DNA from 2 places in the Arthrobacter sp. 01N442 genome. Region 2 is predicted to be linked to the other one. Evidence: riboswitches for the same ligand, from Rfam matches in the RefSeq annotation. Region 2 holds a riboswitch; the other holds the start of a gene.

Region 1 (3,410 bases), on a different contig from region 2:
GTGGTCAGGGTCCAGAGCACGAAGGCGAAGAAGGCGAAGACAACCCAGACCATGGGAACGCCGCCGGGCATTTTGAACTTGGATGAGTCATGCAAACCGGGACGGCGACGGCGGAACGCTACGTAGCTGGCGAGGATGATCGACCAGACAAAGATGAAGCAGACCGCGGAAACGGTGGTGACCATTTCAAAGGCCTTGCCGATGTTCTCCCCCGCGTACATGAGCACGACGCCGGCCAGCAGCAGCACGCAGGACAGGAAGAGTGCGTTCTGCGGAACCTTGCGGCGGGACAGGTCGCCGAAGCGTGCCGGCGCGTCACCTTCCTGGGCCAGGCCGTAGACCATGCGCGAGGTGGAGTAGATGCCGGAGTTGGCCGAGGACATCGCCGAGCTGAGGACCACCAGGTTGACGACCGTGGCGGCCGCGCCGAGGCCGGCCAGGGAGAACATGGCGATGAATGGGCTGTGTCCGGCGGCGAACTGGGTCCACGGGATGACGGACATCAGGATGATGAGGGCGCCGACGTAGAAGAGGAGGACGCGCACCGGGATGGAGTTGATGGCGCGGGGCAGGTTCTTCTCCGGGTCCTTGGCCTCTGCCGCCGTCGTGCCCACCAGTTCGATGCCCACGAAAGCGAACACGGCGATCTGGAATCCGGCCACGAAGCCCATGAACTCATTCGGGAAGAAGCCGCCATGGCTCCAGAGGTTGCTGAAGGTTGCCGGTCCGGCCTCGGAGCTGAATCCGCTGAAGATCATGAACAGGCCCACGACGATCAGCGCAGCGATGGCGATGATCTTGATGAGGGCAAACCAGAACTCGGTCTCACCGAACGCCTTCACCGTTGTCAGGTTCAACAGCAGCAGGATCGCAATGGTGACCAGCCCCGGGATCCAGAGGGGCAGTCCCGGCCAGAGTTCCTGGGAGTACCCGGCGATGGCAATGACGTCTGCAATGCCGGTGATCACCCAGCAGAACCAGTAAGTCCACCCGGTGAAGAACCCGGCCCAGGGACCCAATAGATCTGCCGCGAAATCGCTGAACGACTTGTAGTGCAGGTTGGACAGGAGCAGCTCGCCCATGGCCCGCATGACGAAAAACAGCATGAAGCCGATAATCATGTAAACGAAGATCACCGACGGGCCGGCCGCCGAGATGGTCTTGCCCGAGCCCATGAACAGGCCGGTGCCGATGGCGCCGCCGATCGCGATGAGCTGGATGTGCCGGTTGCTGAGCTGCCGCTCAAGGTGCGGGGCTTCGACTGCGGTAGTGGGTGGTCGCTGAATCGTCATGAGGAACTCCATCGTTCAAGTGGCATCGGTGCCACGATGATTCGGGTTCCTCCCCGCTCTGTCTTGGACCTGAGAGTTTCCGCGTTTCCTGCCCCCGCAGGAACCGCTTGCACCTTCGGTGAGCCGGACGCCGTCCGGCTGCTTTCCAGAGTCGCCTCGCCGCGGCGGTACATGGGCCTGAGAGATTCCTGGGGAGGATTTGCTCCTACGGCGCCTGCTGAATGTACCGGCAGGACTCTCCCGCCGCAGATCGTAAGCATGTTGATTTTGTTGTGGTGCGGAAGGCGCAGTGGCGGGGAGATCAACCCCGCTCCACCACCGGCCGCAACCGAATTCCGCGCCTCCGGGAATCCCCGGATCCGCAGAAACACTGGCCATCTGTTCCGTCCGGAACATTGCTTGGCCGATTCAGTGTGGGATGGATCACGCTGGAAAGTCAACCCCGTCGAATTGTTTCGTCGCACGGCGCCATCGTGTTGCCGGGTGCGGGGATTGTGTGTAGCGTGTGAGCCGAATCACCACATTCAAATAAGCCTTTCGAGCCGTGGCGGGAGAGTCCTCCCCGTCATCACCGGGCAGGCGCCGTAGGAGCAAATCCTCCCCAGGAATCTCTCAGGCCCCCGTACCGCCGCGGCGAGGCAACTCTGGAAAGCAGTCAGGCACGTTCCTGGCTCACCGACGGTGCAAGCGGACAAAGGTCTGCGGAATCTCTCAGGTCCAATACAGAGCGGGGAGGAACCCGGTCCCCTCCGGCGCGTTGCGCCGGCCAAACCTTGGAGTTCCTCTTGACGGTTCAATCTCTTCCATCCAACTTCGCCGACCGCCATATCGGCGCGCGCCGCCAGGCCGACGTCGACACCATGCTGAAGGCTGTCGGCTACGACAGCGTTGACGGCCTGGTTGATACCGCCGTTCCCGATTCCATCCGCCAGGATGTTCCCCTGCGATTGACCGATGCCCTCAGCGAGGTGGAGGTCCTGGCCGAGCTGCGCAGGCTGGCATCGAAAAACAAAACCGCCGTGCAGATGATCGGGCAGGGCTACTACGACACGGTGACCCCCGCCGTGATCCGGCGGAACATCCTCGAAGCTCCGGCCTGGTACACCGCCTACACGCCCTACCAGCCGGAAATATCGCAGGGCCGGCTGGAGGCGCTGTTGAACTTCCAGACCATGGTCCAGGATTTGACCGCCCTGCCGGTTGCCAACGCCTCGCTGCTGGACGAAGCCACCGCCGTCGCCGAGGCAGTGCTGCTGATGCGCCGGGCCAATAAGGACAAGGCGGCCCACGACGGCAAGACCGTCATCGACGCCGACTGCCTCCCGCAGACCATCGCGATCGTCAAGGGCCGCGCCGAGGCCCTCGGCTTCGAGGTCGAGGTCGCTGACCTGTCCCACGGCCTGCCCGAGGGCGACATCAACGGCATCGTGCTGCAGCAGCCCGGCGTTTCCGGCCGCGTCTGGGACCAGTCCACGATCATTGCGGACGCGAAGGAGCGCGGCGCCCTCGTCACCGTCGCCGCGGACCTGCTTGCCCTGACCCTGATCACACCTCCCGGTGAGCAGGGCGCCGATATCGCCGTCGGATCCACCCAGCGCTTCGGCGTGCCGCTGTTCTTCGGCGGCCCGCACGCCGCCTACATGGCCGTGCGGGCCGGGATGGAACGCACCCTGCCGGGCCGCATCGTGGGGGTGTCCAAGGACAACGCCGGCGCCCCCGCCTATCGGCTGGCGCTGCAGACCCGCGAGCAGCACATCCGCCGCGAGAAGGCCACGTCCAACATCTGCACCGCGCAGGCCCTGCTGGCGATCGTCTCCTCGTTCTACGCCGTCTACCACGGCCCGGACGGACTGAAAGCGATCGCCGACAACGTCCACAACAACGCCCGGGTCCTCGCCACCGCACTGGAAACGGCGGGCCGCGAACTGCTCAGCGGGTCCTTCTTCGACACCCTGACCGTCCGCGTCCCCGGCAAAGCCCGCAAGGTCATCACCGCCGCGGAAGCCCGCGGCATCAACCTGCGCTTCATCGACCCGGACACAGTTGGCGTGTCGGTCGATGAGACCACGACGCCGGAAGTCCTCTCCGCGGTGGCCGTGGCCTTCGGTGCCGGCCCGG
Region 2 (3,410 bases):
GGCTGCGTGGATGGCGTCGCAGACCTCGCGGACGTCGGCGTCGTACACCCCGTGCGTCGACGGGTAGGTGATCATGATCGCCGAGAGAGCGTCCTTGTGCAGCTCGATCTTGGCCTGCAGGTCCACGTGGTCGATCGTGCCGTCCGAGGCGGTGGCCACGACGACGACCTTCATGCCGGCCAGCACCGCAGAGGCGGCGTTGGTGCCGTGCGCCGAGGCCGGGATCAGGCAGATATTGCGCTGGTTATCCCCTCGGGAGAGGTGGTAGCCGCGGATCGCGAGGAGCCCGGCCAGCTCGCCCTGGGACCCGGCGTTCGGCTGGATGGAGACCTGGTCGTAGCCGGTGATCTCGGTCAGCTGGGCTTCGAGGTCCTCGATCAATTCGCGCCAGCCCGCGGTCTGGGACTCGGGTGCGAACGGGTGGATGGAGGCGAATTCCGGCCAGGAGATGGCCTCCATCTCGGCCGTGGCGTTCAGCTTCATAGTGCACGACCCCAGCGGAATCATCGTCCGGTCCAGGGCCAGGTCACGGTCCGAGAGGCGGCGGATGTAGCGCAGCAGCTGGGTCTCGGAACGGTGCGTGTTGAAGACCGGGTGCTGCAGGTAATCCGAGGTGCGTTCGACGGCGGAGTCCAGGGCGAAGCCTTCAGAAGTGTCGGCGACGGACGCGCCGAAGGCGGCGACGACGTCGGCGACGATGGCCGCCGTCGTGGCTTCATCGGCGGAGATACCGACAGTGTCGGCATCGATGGCGCGCAGGTTGATGCCCTTGGCGTCAGCGGCGGCGATGAATTCGGCGGCCTTGCCCGGCACGGAAACGGTCACGGTGTCGAAGAACGAGGCGTGCTGCACGTCCAGTCCGGCGGCCTTGAGGGAGGCGGCAATGGTCCGGGCGTGGCCGTGAACGGTCTCCGCGATCGCCTTCAGCCCGTCCGGGCCGTGGTAGACGGCGTAGAACGAGGCGACGATGGCCAGCAGCGCCTGGGCGGTGCAGATGTTGGAGGTCGCCTTTTCACGGCGGATGTGCTGCTCGCGGGTCTGCAGCGCCAAGCGGTAGGCGGGGACGCCGGCGTTATCCTTGGACACGCCCACGAGCCGACCGGGCATGGAGCGTTCCAGGCCCTTCTGGACGGCCATGTACGCGGCGTGCGGGCCGCCGAAGAACAGCGGAACGCCGAAGCGCTGGGCGGAGCCGACAGCGATGTCGGCTCCCTGCTCACCGGGAGGGGTGATCAGGGTCAGGGACAGCAGGTCAGCCGCGACGGTGACGAGCGCGCCGCGCCCCTTCGCGTCCGCAATGACGGCCGAGTGGTCGAAAACGCGGCCGGAGGCACCGGGCTGCTGCAGCACGACGCCGTTGATGACGCCCTCGGGCAGGCCCTTGGACAGGTCCGCGACCTCGACCTCGAAGCCAAGGGCCTCGGCGCGGCCCTTGACGATCGCGATGGTCTGCGGGAGGCAGTCGGCGTCGAGGACGGTCTTCCCGTCGTGGGCCGTCTTGTTCTTGTTCGCCCGGCGCATCATCAGCACGGCCTCGGCGACGGCGGTGGCTTCATCCAGCAGCGAGGCGTTGGCGATCGGCAGGCCGACGAGGTCCTGGACCATGGTCTGGAAGTTCAGCAGGGCCTCCAGTCGGCCCTGCGAGATTTCCGGCTGGTAGGGGGTGTAGGCGGTGTACCAGGCCGGAGCTTCGAGGATGTTCCGGCGGATCACGGCGGGGGTGACGGTGTCGTAGTAGCCCTGGCCGATCATTTGAACGGCGGTCTTGTTCTTGGAGGCGATCCGGCGCAGTTCGGCGAGAACTTCCACTTCGCTCAGGGCGGCGCCGAGCGCCAGGTCGGAGTCCTGCCGGATGTCCTTCGGAACGGCGGTGTCCACCAGGGCGTCGACGGTGTCGTGGCCGACAGCCTTCAGCATGGTGTCGACGTCGGCCTGGCGGCGAGCGCCGATATGCCGGTCAACGAAGGACGTGGAGGCTGAGGTAACAGTCACAAGGAACTCCATAACTAAGGCGGCGCAGGGTACGCCACATTGATTCGGGTTCCTCCCCGCTCTGTATTGGACCTGAGAGTTTCCGCGCAGCCGCTTTCGCGAGGCTCCGCTTGCACCGTCGGTGAGCACAGCACGCCATGGGGCGCACTCGCTGCTTTCCAGAGTTGCCTTGCCGCGGCGGTACATGGGCCTGAGAGATTCCTGGGGAGGGTTTGCTCCTACGGCGCCTGCTTGTACCTACTTGCAGAACTCTCCCGCCGCAGATCAAAGGCATATTCAATTGCTCGTGACCGTAGTCACAGCCTCCATTGTCCTACGCCGCAGACGCGTCCGCAAACTCCGCTCCCCCAGACGCTCCCTCGCCTCCGGCACGACCTACCCCAACGCTCCCTCACCTCCGGCACGACCCACCCCAACGCTCCCTCACCTCCGGCACGACCCACCCCAACGCTCCCTCACCTGATGTGCGGGAGGGTTTCCTCGATGGGCACCGGACGTGAAGGAGCGTGCCCGGAAGAGCACCGGACGTGAGGGAGGGTTTCCCGGAAGAGCACCAGACCTGAGGGAGCGTCCCCCGGAAGGGCACCAGACCTGAGGGAGCGTCCCCCGGAAGAGCACCGGACCTGAGGCAGCGTCCCCCGGGAGGGCACCACACCTGAGGGAGCGTCCCCCGGAAGAGCGCCAAACCCGAGGGAGCGTCCCCTCGGCTTGGGCCGGATCAGCCGCGGAGTCGTTCGACGGCGGCCAGCAGGCTTTCGACATCGCCGGCCACCTCGGCCGGCGCCTCGCCGGGCCCCCGCGCCAGCATGGCATTGAAGTACAGCCCGTCCCCCATGTAGAGCACGGGCTTGGCCATCGCGGGTCCCACGTCGGCGGCAAGGAGGGCCAGCCAGCTCGCCTGCACCCCGGCCATCCGCCGCAGGGTTTCAGCGTGGGCCACTTCGGCCAGGCGGGTGGCGGCGACAAAGACGCGGTCCAGCGGGGTGTCGGCCCACACCGAGGACCTGATGAAGTACGCGGCCGCTCCCTCCGGGGCTGCGGCCATGGCAGCCAGATCCTCGGCGAGGAGCCGGTCCAGGCGCTCCAGCAGCACCGAGATCATGGCTTCCTTGTTCGGGAAGTGGTACAGCAGTCCCCCCTTGGAAACGCCGGCCAGCTTGGCTACGGCGTCCAGCGTCGCAGCGCGCTCTCCCTCCGTAATGAGAAGGGATTCGAAGGCGTCAAGGACGGCTTCGCGGGCAACGGGTTTTCTGGCCATGGCTCCCATCATGCCTGCCTGAACAGCAATTTCTTAACTATACCGTCCAGACGGTACAGTTATTGTTTATGAGTACCGCGTCCCTGTCCGCCGCCACCCATGCCGCCCCGGCTCCCCGCGCACCCTGGCGCGATTGGCTGGCCTTGTCGCTGCTCATGTT

The links. A riboswitch is a leader RNA that binds a small molecule or an ion and turns the genes downstream of it on or off. The one in region 2 is predicted to bind glycine.
Region 1: linked by a shared signal. The riboswitch ahead of AC1DNC_RS00025 (amino acid permease) and the one ahead of gcvP (aminomethyl-transferring glycine dehydrogenase) in region 2 are both predicted to bind glycine.

What each region holds. Positions count from the first base shown of each region.
Region 1 covers NZ_JBFTRD010000001.1:3,536-6,945, reverse strand. The annotation lists gene AC1DNC_RS00025 (amino acid permease) at 1-1,292, opposite strand, end outside; glycine riboswitch at 1,448-1,545, opposite strand; glycine riboswitch at 1,831-1,930, shown strand; gene gcvP (aminomethyl-transferring glycine dehydrogenase) at 2,066-3,410, shown strand, end outside.
Region 2 covers NZ_JBFTRD010000009.1:73,820-77,229, reverse strand. The annotation lists gene gcvP (aminomethyl-transferring glycine dehydrogenase) at 1-2,004, opposite strand, end outside; glycine riboswitch at 2,044-2,159, opposite strand; glycine riboswitch at 2,161-2,259, opposite strand; gene AC1DNC_RS16160 (TetR/AcrR family transcriptional regulator) at 2,711-3,250, opposite strand; gene AC1DNC_RS16155 (MFS transporter) at 3,319-3,410, shown strand, end outside.